3 regions of the Thauera sp. DNT-1 genome follow, and region 2 is predicted to be linked to each of the others. Evidence: predicted binding sites of a transcription regulator. Region 2 holds the regulator's gene; each other region holds the start of a gene.
What was found. Region 2 encodes sigma-54, which starts transcription at its own class of promoters, with help from an activator protein. Its sites were predicted from a motif close to TGGCACGCTTNCTGCTNA; they were not measured.
Positions count from the first base shown of each region.

Region 1: ACZ5PP_RS20590 (PEP-CTERM sorting domain-containing protein) is a predicted target of sigma-54. The motif match lies at 3,084-3,101, and genes of this name have one in related genera.
Region 3: ACZ5PP_RS06215 (flagellar hook-length control protein FliK) is a predicted target of sigma-54. The motif match lies at 2,830-2,847, and genes of this name have one in related genera.

Region 1 covers NZ_AP043752.1:4,492,148-4,497,857, forward strand. Annotated here, with positions in the region: gene ACZ5PP_RS20585 (SulP family inorganic anion transporter) at 1-1,689, opposite strand, end outside; gene ACZ5PP_RS20590 (PEP-CTERM sorting domain-containing protein) at 1,897-3,051, opposite strand; gene ACZ5PP_RS20595 (LysR substrate-binding domain-containing protein) at 3,539-4,420, shown strand; gene ACZ5PP_RS20600 (FAD-linked oxidase C-terminal domain-containing protein) at 4,734-5,710, shown strand, end outside.
Region 2 covers NZ_AP043752.1:3,380,242-3,385,951, forward strand. Annotated here, with positions in the region: gene hprK (HPr(Ser) kinase/phosphatase) at 1-822, opposite strand, end outside; gene ptsN (PTS IIA-like nitrogen regulatory protein PtsN) at 791-1,276, opposite strand; gene hpf (ribosome hibernation-promoting factor, HPF/YfiA family) at 1,413-1,736, opposite strand; gene ACZ5PP_RS15615 (RNA polymerase factor sigma-54) at 1,755-3,209, opposite strand; gene lptB (LPS export ABC transporter ATP-binding protein) at 3,232-3,954, opposite strand; gene recX (recombination regulator RecX) at 3,941-4,390, opposite strand; gene recA (recombinase RecA) at 4,407-5,444, opposite strand; gene pncC (nicotinamide-nucleotide amidase) at 5,641-5,710, opposite strand, start outside.
Region 3 covers NZ_AP043752.1:1,340,955-1,346,664, reverse strand. Annotated here, with positions in the region: gene fliM (flagellar motor switch protein FliM) at 1-655, opposite strand, end outside; gene ACZ5PP_RS06220 (flagellar basal body-associated FliL family protein) at 668-1,240, opposite strand; gene ACZ5PP_RS06215 (flagellar hook-length control protein FliK) at 1,334-2,770, opposite strand; gene fliJ (flagellar export protein FliJ) at 2,890-3,330, opposite strand; gene fliI (flagellar protein export ATPase FliI) at 3,575-4,969, opposite strand; gene ACZ5PP_RS06200 (flagellar assembly protein FliH) at 4,966-5,710, opposite strand, start outside.

The sequences.
Region 1 (5,710 bases), 1.1 Mb from region 2:
CCCTGCCGCGGCCAGGGCCGGCTGCAGGGCGTCCAGGGCCTGGTGCTCCGTGCGATAGTTCGAATGCGCGCTGATGCGCGTCCACACGCCGTCGCGCTCCATGGCGTCGATCACCTGCTTCTTGAGTCCGCAGAAGGCGATCGTCTGACCCTGGCCGTGGAAGCGCTCGACCAGACTGGCGAGGGTGTGCAGGCCGGTGGCGTCGATCGCGTTGATGCCGGCGGCCGAGACCAGCACGACGCGCACGCTCTCCTGCGCGCGCGCGGCGCCGAGCATGGCGTCCTCGAAGGTGGCGGCGGTGACGAAACTGAGCGGGCCGTCGAAACGCAGGATCACCAGCCGGGGATGCGGGTGGTGCAGGCCGAAGCGCTCGCGGTCGCGGTAGGTGCCGTCCTCGTGCAGGCCGAGCAGCGCCACGCGCGGACGCATGCCGCGATACACCAGCAGCGCGAGCGACAGGATCAGGCCGGTGAACACCCCGTTCTGGATGTTGGGCGCGAAGGCGAGGGTGGCGAGGAAGGTGATCGCCGCGGCGGCGCCGTCGTCGCGGCTCGCACGCCAGGCGCGCCGCATCACTCCGGTGTCGATCAGCCCGGCGACCGCCTGCAGTATGATCGCCGCCAGCACCGGCTTGGGCAGGTGCCACAGCAGCGGGGTGAGCCACAGCAGGGCGGCCAGCACGAAGGCGGCGGTGACCAGCGAGGACAGGCCGGTGCGCGCCTCGTTGGCGTAGTTGAGCGCCGAGCGCGAGAACGAGGCGCTCACCGGCAGGCCGCCGGTGAAGGCGGCGGCGAGCTTGCCCAGGCCCTGGCCGACGAGCTCCTGGTCCTGGTTCCAAGGCTGGCGGGTGCGGCCGCAGATCAGCTTGGCGCTCGAGGCCGCCTCCATGAAGCTCACCATGGCCACCACGAAGGCGGCCGGCAGCAGCGCGGCGATCAGCTCCGGGCGCAGCGGCGGCAGGCTGAAGCGGGGCAGGCCGGCCGGCACTGCGCCCACCACCGCTCCGCCTTGGGCAGCGAAGCCGGTCCAGGCCGATAGCGCGATCGTCGCCGCCACCACCAGCGGCACGCCGGGCAAGCGCGGCCACAGGCGCTTGAGCCCCACCAGCACGGCCAGGCTGCCGACGCCGAAGGCCGCCGCGGCGGGCTGCAGTGCGTCGAGCCCTCCGAGCGCACGCACGAAATCGACCAGCAGGTGATCGGAGTGCGGCATGGCCAAGCCGAGTAGCGGAGGGATCTGGGTCAGGCAGATGATCAGCGCGGCGGCGTTGACGAAGCCCATCAGCACCGGCACCGACAGCAGATTGAGCAGCCAGCCCAGGCGCAGCACACCGAGCGCGAGCTGGATCAAACCCGACAGCAGCGCCAGCAGCAGGGCGAGCCCGACGAGGTCACCCCCGGCGGTCGCGCCCAGCGGCAGGATGCTCGCGCCCACGAGCAGGCTGGTGAGCGCCACCGGCCCGGTGGAGAGCTGGCCGCAGGAACCGAACAGCGCAGCGACCACCGCCGGCAGCAGCGCGGCGTAGAGGCCGATGTGCGGCGGCAGCCCGGCGAGCTTGGCGTAGGCGAGCGCCTGCGGAATCAGCACCAGCGCGACCGTGATGCCGGCGACGAGGTCGCCGCGCAGCCCATGCTCGCGCCATTGCGCAGGCCAGGCGAGGAAGGGCAGGTGCGGATGTGGGGAGGGCATCGGCCGGAGGATTCCCGAGGGCGGGGGGGTGTGGCCCCCTGTCGTCCGGGGGATTCCATCTTAGCCGTGAAACGGGGGGGCGGCCCAGGCGCCCGAAAAGAGTTCGGGCAGCGGCGCGGGACGCGCGGCTGCCCGAAGTGGAGCCGGCAGGGCCGGATCCGGACGAGGCTCGGTGAGGGTTTTCGCTGCCGCGGTGGCCGCGATGCCTCAGGACTTGCGGGAGCGGCGGGCGGCCGCGAAACCCAGCAGACCCGAGCCGAGCAGCGCCAGGGTGCCGGGTTCCGGCACGCGTTGCGTCGCCAGGCGGGTGCTGATGAAGACCTGTTCGAAGTTGTTGTCCTGCGACACCGCGGTGCCGTAACCGACGCAGGAGTCGTTTCCCCGCGTGTCGATGGTGAATGGCGGGCTGACGCAGCCGTAGCGCAGGTCGACCCGCATCACGTAGTCGTCGAGATTGGCATTCGCCGCCATCAGGCCGCCGATGTAATCGTCGAGTTCGGGAATGGTGATCGCGTAGGGGGCCTGGTTCTCGCCGAGGTTGTGATTGATCGCATCGAAGCTGCCGGCGCTGGCGGTGGTGCAATCGACCAGCGTGCTGGTGGTCTTGTCGACGCACACCTGGCCGCCCGACATGGCGAAGTCGGTGATCTCGGGGGCGTTGCTCTCGCTGGTATAGACCGTGACGTCACCATACGGGACACCGCCTCCGACCGGCGGGGGGCCGTAACCCGGGGCGGGCAGGTCGCCGATGCCGTCGCCGTCGCGCTGTTCGCTCGTGCGCGGGTCGTTGGTCACGTCGAAGGTCTTGTAGACCGTCGTGCCGGCGAGGTTGGTCAGCGTCACGCGGGCCCAGACGGCGAGGTTCTGCGTCAGGCCGTCGTTGCTGTTGGGTTCGTTGTTCACAAAGAAGAACGTCATCAGGTTCTTCGAGAAGTCGAAGCTCTGGTCGAGTGCGCCGAGCGTCGCATCCCAGGTGTTGGTCTTGTCGCCGGTGAAGGTGGCGTTCTTGTTGCCATCGCTGCCCGGCTCGTTGGCGGAGGTCATCGTGAAGAACAGCTCGTTGTTCGCCGCGTCGAAGGCGTCGTCGATGTTCGCGTTCTCGTTGTCGATGTGGCCGCCGGCCCCCTGGACGATGTAGATGCGCGGGTCGGTCTCACTCGCACCCGGGGAGCCCTTGACGTTGTAAGGACAGCCGGGGCCGTATTCCTTTCCGCACGCGAAATAATTGGCCACCGCCAGCGAATAGCTGTTGCCATCGCCGTACGTGACGTAACCGAGCCCGTTGAGGTCGACCAATGCGGCCGATGCGGACGATGCGCCGAGCGCGGCGAGCATTGCGACGACCAGGTTTTTGGCTTTCATGGCACTCCCTCCTACAGGTGTATGGAGATCTCGTAGCAAATCGTGTGCCAATAATGCAAGTATCTGTTTTTTAGATATTTTAATTTTTAGATTTTTCTTCTTCAGCAGCCTGTGTAAAAAAAATCGACACCCGGATCCAGCCTACTTGTGGAGATCCGAACGGGTTCCAAGCGAAGGGATATGCGAAAGGCAATTCCTTTGCGGCGCCTTTTCCGATGGCCATGGAAAGTAACTCGGAGTTGCCGATGTACTATGAAAAATTAATTCGATAAATGCCTGAAGAATAATTGCGGCACGAATGAAGTGGCCGGGCCGATCCGGCGCTTCGTCCTGCGACCGGGAGAATGACGCTCTCGCGCCACAGCAGGATGCGCGCACCCGAAACTCGGCGCGGGAGGGAAGGTGGGTGGGGGCGTCGCAGTGCAGGCAGCGGGGCTGCGGGGGCATAATCGGGGACATCCTTCCGAACGGGCCCCGAGCCGCGACCATGGCGCTCCGCCGCATCCCGCCCATCCAGTGCCTGCTCACCTTCGAGGCGGTCGCGCGCCTGCGCAGCGCGAGCCGTGCGGCCGAGGAGCTCTGCGTGACCGTCAGCGCGGTCAGCCATCGCCTGCGCCAGCTCGAGTCCCATCTGGGCGTGCGGCTCTTCTCGCGCAGCGACTTCACCCCGACCGCCGAGGGGGCGGCCTACCTGCAGCAGGTCGGTGTCGCGCTCGCGGCGCTGCGCGAATTGCCGGGCGAGCGCGCGCCGGGTGCATCGGCGCGCTTGCGCGTGGCGGTGACACCCTCGTTCTGCCGACAGTTCGTCATGCCCAAGCTCGAGCTCTTCCGCCGCGACTGGCCGGACATCGAGCTCACCCTGCAGGTGTCGATCCCGCTGCGCGACGTCGTCGCGGAAGAGGCGGAGCTCGAGATCCGGTATGGCGCCGGGGGCTACACCGACCTCGAGCACCGCCTGCTGCTGAGCGACGAGGCGGTCCCCGCCTGCAGCCCGGCCTTCCTCGACGAGCACGGCCCCTTCGACGGTTTCGCGAGCCTTGCCGAGTGTGCCGGCACCGCGCTGGTGCGCAGCCCGCTCGAGCCCTGGTCGAACTGGTTCGCGCACTGCGGCCTGGCCCTGCCCGAGCCGGCGCGCGGCGCACAGTTCAACGACCTCGGCCTGGCCTACGATGCCGCGGCGAGCGGCTTCGGGGTCGCCCTGGTGCGCCAGCGCCTGGGGGCGGCGTGGTTCGACAGCGGGCGCCTGCTGGCGTTGTCCTCGCGCCCGCTGCGCTCGCCCTACGCGCACTACCTGTGCTGGCGCCCCGGCGCGCTCGAGCGCTGGGAGTGCGCCGCGTTCGCGGACTGGCTGCAGGCCGCGCTGCCCTGAAGCATCGCCGGGCCGTTTCAGGGTTGAATTTTCTTCAAGCCGGCGAGCAAGAGGCGTCAAGCGGGCGCTGTGCGCGAGCCTCTATACTCCGGATAGCTGCCCGGTCCCGCGGGGAGTCGAGGATTCGGATGCGCCAAAGATCGCGACACGCCCGCGTGGATTCCGGGGGCGGAGGATCGCGCTTCGCGGCGGTTCTGTTTTCGTAGGAGCGACGCAAGTCGCGATTGCCGCGGTCCCGATACGCCCGCGCGGATTTCGATGTGCCGGCGCGGCGGTCGATGCTCGATCGGCATGGCCAGGCGAGGAGACGAGGATGATGCTGGAGAACGAAGCGCTGCCGTTCGGTGAGACCGAGGGCGATTTTTCCGCGGTGGACAAGGCGCGCGTGGTCGCAGCCTTGAGCAAGGTGCTGCCGTCCGGGACGCTGATGTACGACAGCGAGGACCTGCGCCCCTACGAGTGCGACGGCCTCGCCGCCTACCGCGCGCTGCCGCTGGTCGTGGCCCTGCCCACCACCGAGGCGCAGGTGGTGGCGGTGCTGCGCATCTGCCATGAGATGGGCGTGCCGGTGGTGGCGCGTGGCGCGGGCACCGGGCTGTCGGGCGGCGCTCTGCCGCACACCCGCGGCGTGCTGCTGTCGCTGGCGCGCTTCAACCGCATCGTCAGGCTCGATCCGCTCGCACGCACCGCGGTCGTGCAGCCGGGCGTGCGCAACCTGGCGATCTCCGAGGCGGCCGCGCCCTACGGGCTGTATTACGCGCCCGATCCGTCCTCGCAGATCGCCTGCTCGATCGGCGGCAACGTGGCCGAGAACGCCGGCGGCGTGCATTGCCTCAAGTACGGCCTCACGGTGCACAACCTGCTGCGCGTGCGCGGCGTCACCATTGCGGGCGAGGTCGTCGAGATCGGCTCGGGTGCGCTCGATTCGCCGGGCTACGACCTGCTTGCGCTGGTCACCGGCTCGGAGGGCATGCTGATCGTGGTCACCGAAGTCACCGTCAAGCTCGTGCCCAAACCGCAACTCGCGCAGTGCGTGCTCGCCGCCTTCGACGACGTGGTGCGCGCCGGCGAGGCGGTGGCGAGGATCATCGCCGCCGGCATCATCCCCGCCGGCCTGGAGATGATGGACCAGCCCGCGACCGCGGCGGTCGAGGAGTTCGTGCGCGCCGGCTATCCGCTCGACGCCAAGGCGATCCTGCTGTGCGAGGCCGACGGCACGCCGGAGGAGGTGGCCGAGGAGATCGCCCGCGTGCGCGCGGTGCTGGAAGACAGCGGCGCCACCGAGATCCG
Region 2 (5,710 bases):
GAGGTTGCGTCCCGCGGCCACCGGCAGCACGACGCGGGCGACCTTCACGCCGAGGATGTCCTGCGTCTCCTGCTGCAGCGGCAGCCGGCAGGGGTCGTCGGGACCGGGTTGGCGGCGGTCGAGGTGGCAGATCAGGCGCAGGCGCATCTTCCGCCGGCACGCGGTCTCGCCGAAGATGGTGCGGATGTTGATCAGGCCGAGGCCGCGCACTTCGATGAAATCCTGCAGCATCTCGGGGCAGCGGCCCTCGAGCACCGTGGGCGCGATGCGCGACAGCTCGACCACGTCGTCGGCGACGAGGCCGTGGCCGCGCGAGATCAGCTCGAGGCCGAGCTCGGATTTGCCCGCGCCGGAATCGCCGGTGATCATCACGCCGAGCCCGAGCACGTCCATGAACACGCCGTGCAGCGAGACCTTCTCGGCGAGCTCGCGCGACAGGTAGAGGCGGAGCTGGTCGATCACGCTCGCCGAGGGGTGGCGCGCGGTGAACAGCGCGACGTCGTGCGCCTCGCAGATGCCGTGGAGGATGTTGGGGATCTCGCAGCCGTCGGCGACGATGATCGCGGGGGGGTGCGCCGAGAGGATCTCGTTGAGGTGGTGGGCGACCTTCTCGTTCGCCTGGCGTTGCGCCCACGCGAGCTCTGCGGCGCCGAGCACCTGTAGCCGGGTGGGGTGGATCAGGTTGAGGTGGCCGACGAGGTCGGCCGGCCAGATGCGCTCTTCGGCGACCGACAGACGGGCACCGATCGGTCCGCTGACGTGGACGAGGCTCAGGCTTTCGCGGTGCGCCTCATACAGCCGGGTCAGGCTGGTTTGCCGCATCGGCACCCCAATTCACGAACAGGCGGTGGATCTGTGCGGCATCCGTCGCGCCGTGCAGGGTCTCGCGGAACTCGCGGTCGCTGAACATCTGCGCGAGCTCGGACAGCAGCTGCAGATGGGTTTCGTTGGCCTGTTCGGGCACGAGCAGCACGAACAGCATGTCCACCGGACGGCCGTCGGGAGCGTCGAACTGCACCGGGGTGGCCAGGCGCAGAAAAGCGCCGGCGGCGTCCTTGAGCCCCTTGATGCGGCCGTGCGGGATGGCGATGCCCTGACCCAGTCCGGTCGAGCCGAGGCGTTCGCGGGTGAACAGGCTGTCGAACACGGTGCTGCGGGCGATGCCCTGGTTGTTCTCGAACAGCAGGCCGGCCTGTTCAAAGACGCGCTTCTTGCTGCTCGCGTCGAGATCGATCACCACGTTGGAAAGCGGCAGGAGTTGGGATATCAGGCTCATTCGCAGGTGGGCTCGCGCACTCTTCCGTCAGCTGCCGCCAGGGGGGCGGGAATCCGGTCCGGGGCGTGTGCGGCCGCGCTTCGTGAAAACGCGCGCATTATAACCACACCCCGGACGGGGAGCTTCAAGCCGGTCCTCAGGCCTCGGGGACCTGGTGCTTGAGCGACTCGTGGTTATGGTCGGACTGCTTCTGCTTGTACTTCTGAACCTGACGGTCGAGCTTGTCGGTCATCGCGTCGATCGCCGCGTAGAGGTCGGCGTCGTCCGCTTCGACGAAGAGGTCCTTGCCGCGCACGTGCAGCGTCACCTCGGCTTTCTGCTTGAGCTTTTCGACCGACAGGATGACGGTGACGCTGGTGACGTTGTCGAAATGGCGGATGACGCGATCGAGCTTGGAGGTCACGTATTCGCGGATGGCGGGGGTGACTTCGACGTGGCGCCCGGTGATGTTCAGATTCATGGATGACTCCTGTTGTTGTCAGAGGGATTTGCGCAGGCTGACCGGCGGGATGTTGAGGGACTCGCGGTACTTGGCGATCGTGCGCCTCGCCACGACGATTCCCTGTTGGCCGAGGATTTCGGCGATCCTGGCGTCGGACAGCGGCTTCTTGCTGTCTTCCGCGTCCACCAGCTGGCGAATCAGCGCGCGAATCGCCGTGGAGGAAGCCGCACCGCCGGTGTCGGTCGCGACATGGCTGCCGAAAAAGTACTTGAGCTCGAAGACCCCGCGCGGCGTCGCCATGTACTTCTGCGTGGTGACGCGCGAGACGGTGGATTCGTGCAGCTCGAGCTGGTCTGCGATCTCCCTTAGGGTGAGTGGCCGCATCGCCACGTCCCCATGATCGAAGAACTGCCGTTGCTGGTCAACGATGGCCTGGGACACGCGCAGGATGGTGTCGAAGCGCTGCTGGACGTTCTTGATCAGCCAGCGCGCCTCCTGCAGCTGTCCACCCAGGCCGCCGCCCTGTGCGCGGTTCTGCTGCAGCAGACTGGCGTAGAGGCGATTGATGCGCAGACGCGGCATCGCTTCCTGGTTCAGGCTCACGGTCCATTGGCCGCGCAGCTTGCGCACGACGACGTCGGGCAGCACGTAGCGCGTCTCGGCGGTGGAGTAGCGCGAGCCGGGGTGGGGGTCGAGGCTGCAGATCAGGGCCTGCGCTTCGCGCAGACCCTCGTCGTCACAGCCGGTGAGCTTGCGGATACGGGCGAAGTTGCGCTCCGCGAGCAGTTCGAGGTGGCTGGTCACGATCTCGAGAGCGAGAGGGCGTATCGGGCACTCGGGCAAGGCCTGGAGCTGCAGGGCCAGACATTCCTGCGGGCTGCGCGCGCCGATCCCGGCCGGCTCGAGGCTCTGCACGTGGCGCAGGGCGATGGCGAGCTCGTCGAGATCGACCTCGGCGTCCTGCGGCAGCAGCTCGAGGAGATCTTCCAGCGGCTGGTGCAGGTAGCCGTCGTCGTCGAGCGCCTCGATCAGGAAGCGCACCAGCGCGCGGTCGCGGTCGGACAGGGGCGAGAGGGCGACCTGCTGGTCGAGGTGTTCGCGCAGCGACACGCCGGCGGCCTGGATGTCCTGGTAGTCGCCGTCCTCGTCGTCCTCGCTGCGGCTGGACGCGCCCTGACCCACGTTGGACCAGTCGATGCCCTCGTCCTCGCTGCTGCCTTCGCCGCCCTCGTGCGTGATCGACTCGCCCGCCGGTTCGGCGGCGGGTTCCGGCGCGGCTTCGCGCTCGGGCGCGTTGCCCGGCGGCGGCGCGGGGGCGTAGTCGACGCCGCCGTCGCCATCCTCGCGCTCGAGCATGGGATTCTCGAGCAGCACGCGCTCGATCTCCTGGTTCAGCTCGATCGTAGACAGCTGCAGCAGCTTGATCGACTGCTGCAGCTGGGGCGTCAGCGTGAGGTGCTGGGAGAGCTTGAGCTGGAGGCTGGGTTTCATCGCGGTCGGCAGGAGGGCGGGCTCACAGGCGGAAGTGCTCGCCGAGGTAGACCTGGCGCACGCGCTCGTTCTCGATGATCTCGGTAGGTTCTCCGCTCGCCAGCACGCGACCTTCGCTGATGATGTAGGCGCGGTCGCAGATGCCCAAGGTCTCGCGCACGTTGTGGTCGGTGATCAGCACGCCGATACCGCGCTCCTTGAGGAAGCGGATGATCTTCTGGATGTCGATGACCGCGATCGGATCGACTCCGGCGAAGGGCTCGTCGAGCAGGATCAGGCGCGGGTCGGTGGCGAGCGCGCGGGCGATCTCGCAGCGCCGGCGCTCCCCGCCCGAGAGCGAGATCGCGGTGTTGTCGCGCAGGTGATGGATGCCCAGTTCCATCAGCAGTTCCTCGAGCCGCTCCTCGATCTGGCGGCGTTCGAGCCCCTGGAGTTCGAGCACGGCGCGGATATTCTCGGCCACGCTGAGCTTGCGGAACACGCTCATCTCCTGCGGCAGGTAGGACAGGCCCAAGCGCGCGCGGGCGTGGATCGGCAGGTGGGTGAGGTCGGTGCCGTCGAGGGCGATCTGGCCGCCGTCGGCGCGCACCAGACCCACAATCATGTAGAAGCAGGTGGTCTTGCCGGCGCCGTTGGGACCGAGCAGGCCGACGACCTCGCCCGAGCCGACCTCGAAGCCGACGTCATGCACCACGGTGCGCGCCTTGTAGCGCTTTTGCAGGCCGGCGACCTTAAGCAGACTCATCGTAGGGCTCTTTCAGCAGCTTGCGGATCAGCTCGGGGGCGAAGCCCCGGGTTTGCAGGAAGCGCGCCTGGCGCGCCCATTCGCGTGCGTCGGCGGGTGGGGTGGCGAAGCGGCCGCGCAGCACCGCGCGCGCCCGCTCGATCTCGGATTCTACGCACTCGTCGGCGAGCGCCTCGTCGATCCGGTCACGGTCGATGCCTCGCCGCACGAGCTCGTTGCGCAATCGTGCGGTGCCGAAGCGCGCCGCCTTGCCGCGCACGAAGGCCTCGGCGTAGCGCTCGTCGGACTGCAGGCCGAGCTCGCGCATGCGCTCGAGCACCGCTTCGATCTCGGCCGGCTCGCCATGGGGTGCGAGCTTGCGCGCAAGTTCGGCGCGCGAGTGGTCGCGCCGGGCGAGATGGCGGAGCGCACGTTCGCGCAGGCTCGGCTCGCCCATGTCGGCGTCGACGGGGTCAGGCCTCGGCCGGCGCCGGGGCGGACGCGGCGGCGGGCGGCAGCTCGGGCAGGCCGACCGCGACCCGCACCTTGTTCTCGATCTCGCGGGCCAGCACCGGGTTGGCGCGCAGGAACTCGCGCGAGTTGTCCTTGCCCTGGCCGATCTTGTCGCCCTTGTAGGCGTACCAGGCGCCCGACTTGTCAACGATCTTGTGCTCGACGCCGAGGTCGATGATCTCGCCTTCGCGCGAGATGCCCTCGCCGTAAAGGATGTCGAAGTGGGCTTCCTTGAACGGTGGCGAGACCTTGTTCTTGACCACCTTGACGCGGGTCTCGGAGCCGACCACCTCGTCACCCTTCTTGATCGTGCCGGTGCGGCGGATGTCCATGCGCACCGAGGCGTAGAACTTGAGCGCGTTGCCGCCGGTGGTGGTCTCCGGGCTGCCGAACATCACGCCGATCTTCATGCGGATCTGGTTGATGAAGATCACCAGGGTGTTGGTGCGCTTGATGTTGGCGGTGAGCTTGCGCAGTGCCTGCGACATCAGGCGGGCCTGCAGGCCGGGGAGCTGGTCGCCCATCTCGCCCTCGATCTCGGCCTTGGGCGTGAGCGCGGCGACCGAGTCGATGACCACGATGTCCACGCCGCCCGAGCGCACCAGCATGTCGGCGATCTCGAGCGCCTGTTCGCCGGTGTCGGGCTGCGAGATCAGCAGATCCTCGATGTCGACGCCGAGTTTTTCCGCGTAGCCCACGTCGAGCGCGTGCTCGGCGTCGATGAAGGCCGCGGTGCCGCCGAGCTTCTGCATCTCGGCGATGACCTGCAGGGTGAGCGTGGTCTTGCCGGAGGATTCGGGGCCGTAGATTTCGACCACCCGACCGCGCGGCAGACCGCCGAGCCCGAGCGCGATGTCGAGTCCGAGCGAGCCGGTGGAGACGGTCTGGATGTCGCGCTCGATGCTGCCGTCGCCCATGCGCATGATCGAACCCTTGCCGAACTGCTTTTCGATCTGCGACAGCGCCGCGGAGAGGGCTTTGGCCTTGTTTTCGTCCATGGAAGTGCGTCCTGTTTGATTGCCTGATTATGGCACAAAGATTGCAGACATGCGGGGTGCAGGCCTGATGCCGTAAGTGTAGAGCCTGTATGCAATTACAGCAAACATGTCATGGGGATTTCCGGCGCGGGGCTGCGTCCGGCGAAGTGGCGAGGGTGGCGGTTCGGATTTCCCGGCCCCGTGCGCCCTGCGCCCCTCAGACGCAGCGTTCGAGTACGCCTTGCAGGGCGAGGATCACCGTCTGCCGGCGCACCGCGGCGCGGTCG
Region 3 (5,710 bases), 2.0 Mb from region 2:
GGAAGCAGATGTGCATCTCCGCCTGCGAGCCGCCGAACTCGACCGAGAGGCTGGTCGACACCACCACCTCGGAGGGCGTCGCGATGTTGGCGAACTGCGAGTTCATCTCCGAGCGGATGAACTCGGGCTGCAGATTGAACACCGGTGCCCAGGCGCGCACGTATTCGGCAAACACGACGTCGAGCATGCCGCGGATGATGCGCTGCTCGGTCGGGGTGAAATCGCGGCCCTCCACGCGGGTGTGGAAGCGCCCGTCGCCGCCGAACATGTTGTCCACCACCAGGAAGACCAGGTTGGGGTCGAACACGACCAGCCCGGTGCCGCGCAGCGGCTTGGCGGTGATCAGGTTGAGATTGGTCGGCACCACCAGGTTGCGCACGAACTCGGCGTACTTCTGCACCTTGATCGGCCCCGCCGACACCTCGGCGTTGCGGTGCATGTAGTTGAACAGGCCGATGCGCAGGTAGCGCGCGAAGCGCTCGTTGATGAGCTCGAGCGTGGGCATGCGCCCGCGCACGATGCGTTCCTGGGTGGCGAGGTTGTAGGGGCGTACGCCCTCGACGCCGGCTTCGTCCGCGACCGGCTCGTCCGACTCGCCGGTGACGCCCCGCAGCAGGGCGTCGACCTCTTCCTGGGAGAGAAAGTCCGCGGACATGGCGGCGATCCCTTACTGGATGATGAAGGAGGTGAACAGCACGGCCTGCACCGGGCCGTTGGGCACCGGCCTGCCGGCGGCGTCGCGCACCGGCTTGAAGCCGAGCGCCTCGTTCACGCTCTCGGTGATCGCCAGCGACAAGGCCTCGCGGCCCTCGACGGTGGCCACCTCGGACGGCAGCTTGCTCGACAGCAGCAGGTTGATGCGGTGGCGGATCTCCGGCATGAAGGCCTTCAGCGTCGGGTCCATGGTCGCGTCGGCCACGCGCATCACGGCGACCACCTGCAGGTAGTGGTCGCCCTCGTCGCGGCGCAGGTTGACCGTGAAGGCGTCGAGCGGGATGAAGGTGGGCGGCTTGGTGAGGTCCACCGTGCCGGTGGTGTGCAGCTGCTGCGCAGCCGGCGCGGCGTGGGCCGCCGGCTCCTCGTGCTCCTTGTCCTTGCCGCCCTTGAGCAGCAGCAGCGCGACGAGCGCGCCGAGCACGAGCACGATCACCACGAGCACGATGATGAGGATCAGGCCGAGCTTGCCCTTCTTCTTGGGGGTCTCGTCGCCTTCCTCGGTCTTTGCCGGCGCCTTGGCCATGCGAATCTCCTGTAGTACGGATTGAATTATCCGGGAGGTCCGCACCCGCCAAAGCGCCGATTAGTGGGGCAAGCCCGCCCCAATTCGCGCGCTTCAGGCGAAGGTGTCGACCATCCCCTGTTGCTGTTTCAGCCACACCCCGGCACCGCCGGTGCCGGCGTGGCCACTCGCGCCCGCCTCGCCGCGCTCGCCACGACCGCCGCTGCCTTCGCGTCCATCGCCCTCGCGGCCCTGGCCGGAGGTGCTCACGTTGGCGTCGCCCAGCAGGATGCCGGCCTGCTGCAGCGCCTCGCGCAGCTGCGGCAGCGCGCGTTCGAGCGCGTCGCGCGCGGCCTGGCTCGAGGCGATGAACTGCGCCGTCGTCTGGTCGCCGGCGAGGTTGATCGACACCTCGAGCTTGCCCATGTTCGGCGGCGTCAGCACGAGTTCGGCCTTGCTCTCGGCACGGCCGAGCATCCAGCGCACCTGATTGCCGACGTCTTCCGCCCAGCCCTGCTCGCCGGCCGGGGTCGCCACCGGCAGCTGCGGCGATGCGGCGTGCGCGGAGGACGCCTGGCGCAGCAGATGTGTCGCGCCATGCGTGTGCGCCAGGCCGGCCGGCAGGTTGCCGTTCGCGTTGCTCGTGCCCGGCACCTCGAGGCCATCCGCCGCGGTGCCGCCTGCACCGGCGCCGCTCGCGCCGCGAGCCGCCATGGTTGCGGCGGCGAACTCGCGGCCCTGGAGCAGGAAGGCCGGCGTGGCGTTGCCATCGGGACCGGTGTTGCCGCCAGCCGTGGCCGACAGATCGGTTTTCGGCAGCAGTGCGGAATTCTGAAGCGACTTGCGCCCGCCGTCCGCAACCAGCTGCAGCGTGCCCGCTTCGGAGCCGGTCGCATCCGCGCCGGAGGGGGCTTCGGCGCGACCGGCGAGCAGTGCGGCAATCGCTGCCGGCAGGCCGGCAAGGGCTGCCGGGTCGGTGGGCGAGCTTGCCGTCGCGGTGACCGTATCGGCAGATGTTGCGTCGGCATCGACCACGGCGCCCGCGGCCAGGGCGGCGAGGCGCGCGGCGTGGCCCGCCTGGCTCGCGACGGCCTGCGGCGAAGCGGCGGCATCGGCTGCTTCGCCGGCGGCGTCCGCCTGCGCGGTGGCGGCGTCCTCGTCGGCGGCGGCGCCCGCCCCGCCGGTGCGAGCGTCCGTAGCGCCCTTGTCAGGTGCGGACGTACCGGAAGCGGCGGCCTTGCCTGCGTCCGCCTGTGTGGCGGGCCCGGCGCTGCGGTCACCCGCGGCGGGGCCGCTGCCGGCAGGGCGCTCGGGCTCGCGTGCGGGTTCGGCGGAGGCCGTGCGCTCGGGCGGTCGCGGGGCCGGGGGGGGCGACTCGGGCTTGCGCGGCGCCGGCTCGGGCGTGTTCATGCGGTTCTCGAGCGTGCGCGAGAAGCTGTCGGGCTGCGCGCCCAGGCCGTCCAGGGCGGAGATGCCGATGCGGGCCTGCTGCGCGCCGAGGCGAAGCTGCGCGACGTTGCCGAGACTGGAGGGGGAGAACGGTGCGGACATGGTTGCGGGCCTCTCGTGGGCTGGATGCGATGGATCGCGGACGATCCGACAGCCCATCAAAAGCAAGCCTCATGCCATGGGTGTGTCACCGGGTCGGGCGGCTGCCGCGGCTTCCCGCGTCAGGCGTCCTCGCCACCGCGTCGGGCGGCGTGCTCGTCCGACTGCTTCTGCTCCTGGCGCGCCTCGCTGCGCGCGACCGCGTGCTGGTGGCGCTGGGCGAGGGTGTCGAAGGCCTTGAGCTTGGTGCGCTGGGCGAGCCAGGCCTGCTGGCCCTCGACGGTGCGCGCGCGCGATTGCTCGACCACCTTGCGCTGCGCGGCGATCGCGTCGTCGAGCTTGGCGATGAAGGCGCCATAGTTGCGCCATGCGTCCGCGCTCAGGCCGTCGCGCGCGGCCTGCACGAAGCGCTCGTGATATTCCGTGCGATAGTCCTCGAGCATCTTCAGCTTCTGTTCCACGTCGCGTTCGGCGGCGACGAGTTCGCCCAGGCGACGCGCAGCCTCGTCGGTGCGGGTGCTGGCGAGGTCGAGCAGGGGCTGGAGGTGGAAGGAGGCGGGCATCGGCGTCGTGTCACGGGGGCGTTGCAAACAGCATTCTAGCCGTTCGCCGGATGCCCGAGGTGGGCATATTTCGGTCGGCTCGTCCTCGACCGTGACGAAATGCTCGCGATCGATGTCGCGGGTGCAGGAGCGACGCCAGTCGCGATCGCGGCGCTTCGGCCCCGCGGCGGCGCAGCTTCGCCGCCCGATCGCGGCTGGCTTCGCTCCTACGGGCGAGCGGGAGCGCTTGCGCCTCGTGCCTTTCTCACCCGAACACCTGCGCCAGCTTCTGCAGGGCACCCTCGTAGGTTTCGTGTTCCTGGATGCCTTGTTGCAGGAAGGCTTCGAGCCTGGGGTAGAGCTTGACGGCCATGTCGAGCAGGGGATCGCCGCCGGGCTGGTAGGCGCCGACGGCGATCAGGTCGCGAGAACGCTGGTAGCGCGAGAAGAACTGCTTGAACTGGCGCACCACGTTGAAGTGGTCGTCGCCGACGAGGTTGTGCATCGCGCGCGAGATCGACTGCTCGATGTCGATCGCCGGGTAGTGGCCCTGGTCGGCGAGATTGCGCGAGAGCACGAAGTGGCCGTCGAGGATGGCGCGCGCCGCGTCGGCGATCGGGTCCTGCTGGTCGTCGCCCTCGGCGAGCACGGTGTAGAAGGCGGTGATCGAGCCACCGCCCTCGGGGCCGTTGCCAGCGCGCTCGACCAGCGCGGGCAGGCGGGCGAACACGCTCGGCGGGTAGCCGCGGGTGACCGGCGGTTCGCCGATCGCGAGCGCGATCTCGCGCTGCGCCATCGCATAGCGCGTCAGCGAGTCCATGATCAGCAGCACCTGCTTGCCCTGGTCGCGGAAGTACTCCGCCACCGTGGTGGCATAGGCCGCGCCCTGCATGCGCATCAGCGGGCTGGTGTCGGCGGGCGCCGCCACCACCACCGAGCGCGCCAGGCCCTCGGGGCCCAGGCTGTGGTCGATGAACTCCTTGACCTCGCGGCCGCGCTCGCCGATCAGCCCGACGACGATGACCTCGGCCTCGGTGTAGCGCGCCATCATGCCGATCAGCACCGACTTGCCCACGCCGGAACCGGCGAACAGGCCGAGGCGCTGGCCGCGGCCGACGGTGAGCAGCGCGTTGATCGCGCGCACGCCGACGTCGAGCGGCTGTGCGATCGGCGCGCGTGCGAGCGGGTTGATGGCACGCCCCTGCAGCGAGCGCGTCTCCTGGGTGTGCAGCGGGCCCTGGCCGTCGAGCGGGCGGCCGGCGCCGTCGACCACGCGGCCGAGCAGGGCGTCGCCCACCGGCAGGTGCTTGGCGCGGTCGGCGGCGCGCCGGCGCGGGCCGATGCGCTTGCCCGGGACCAGGCGCGGCACACCGACTTCCATCGGCAGCACGCGCGCGCCGGGCGCCAGGCCGAAGACGTCGTCGGTGGGCATCATGTAGAGCTTGTCGCCGTTGAAGCCGACCACCTCGGCCTCGACCGCGCCGCCGCCGGGCACCAGGATGCGGCAGCCCGACCCGAGCGGCAGCTTGATGCCGGCCGCTTCCATGACCAGGCCGTTGATGCGGGTGAGGCGGCCGGAGACCTCGAGCGGGTTGCAGCCCTCGACCAGGCGGCGGCCGTCGCCGAGGAAGTCGCGCCACAGCGCCTGGTGACGGTTCATGCCGGCGGCTCCGGCGCGGGCGGGGCGGTGTCGGCAACCGGGCCGGTCGCGTCGCCCGCCTCCGCTTCCTCCGCAACGTGCCAGCGCGCGCGCTCGTGGCCGATGGATTCGAGCACCCGCCGCCAGCGCGTCTCCAGCGTCGCATCCACCTGCGCGCCCTGGCCGTCGATGCGGCACTCGCCGCGTTCGAGGCGGGCGTCCTCCTGCAGGCGGTGGCCGGCGTGGGCGAGCTGTTCGCCAAGGTGCTCGCGCACCAGGGCGAGGTCGTCGGGGTGGAGCTGGATGTGGGCGTGGCCCTGAGGCAGCTGGAGCAGCGCGCTGCGCACCGTCCCGAGGATGGCCTCGGGGTGCTCGGCAAGGGTGAGCTTCACCATCCGCCGCGCCATCTCGATCGCCAGCGCCATCAGCTGCTCGGCGATCTCGCCGTCGAGCTCGCGCAAGGCCTCGTCCAGGCTGTCGGCGAGCCCGGCCAGGCGCGCAGCCTCGGCCTCGGCCCGTGCACGACCCTCGGTGTAGCCTTCGGCACGCCCGGCTTCCAGCCCCTCGGCGTGGCCGGCCGCGCGGCCTTCCTCGAAGCCGGCGCGGCGCATGTCGTCGTGCATGCGCTCGATCTCCTCCGCGGTGGGCAGGTGGAAATCGGGCGGCAGCGCGGCGACGGAGTCGGCTGCGGGCGGGGACGGGGCGGGCTCCGGCGCGGGGGGGGCAATGGGCGGCGAGGCTGTGGAGGGCGCGGGCGCCGCT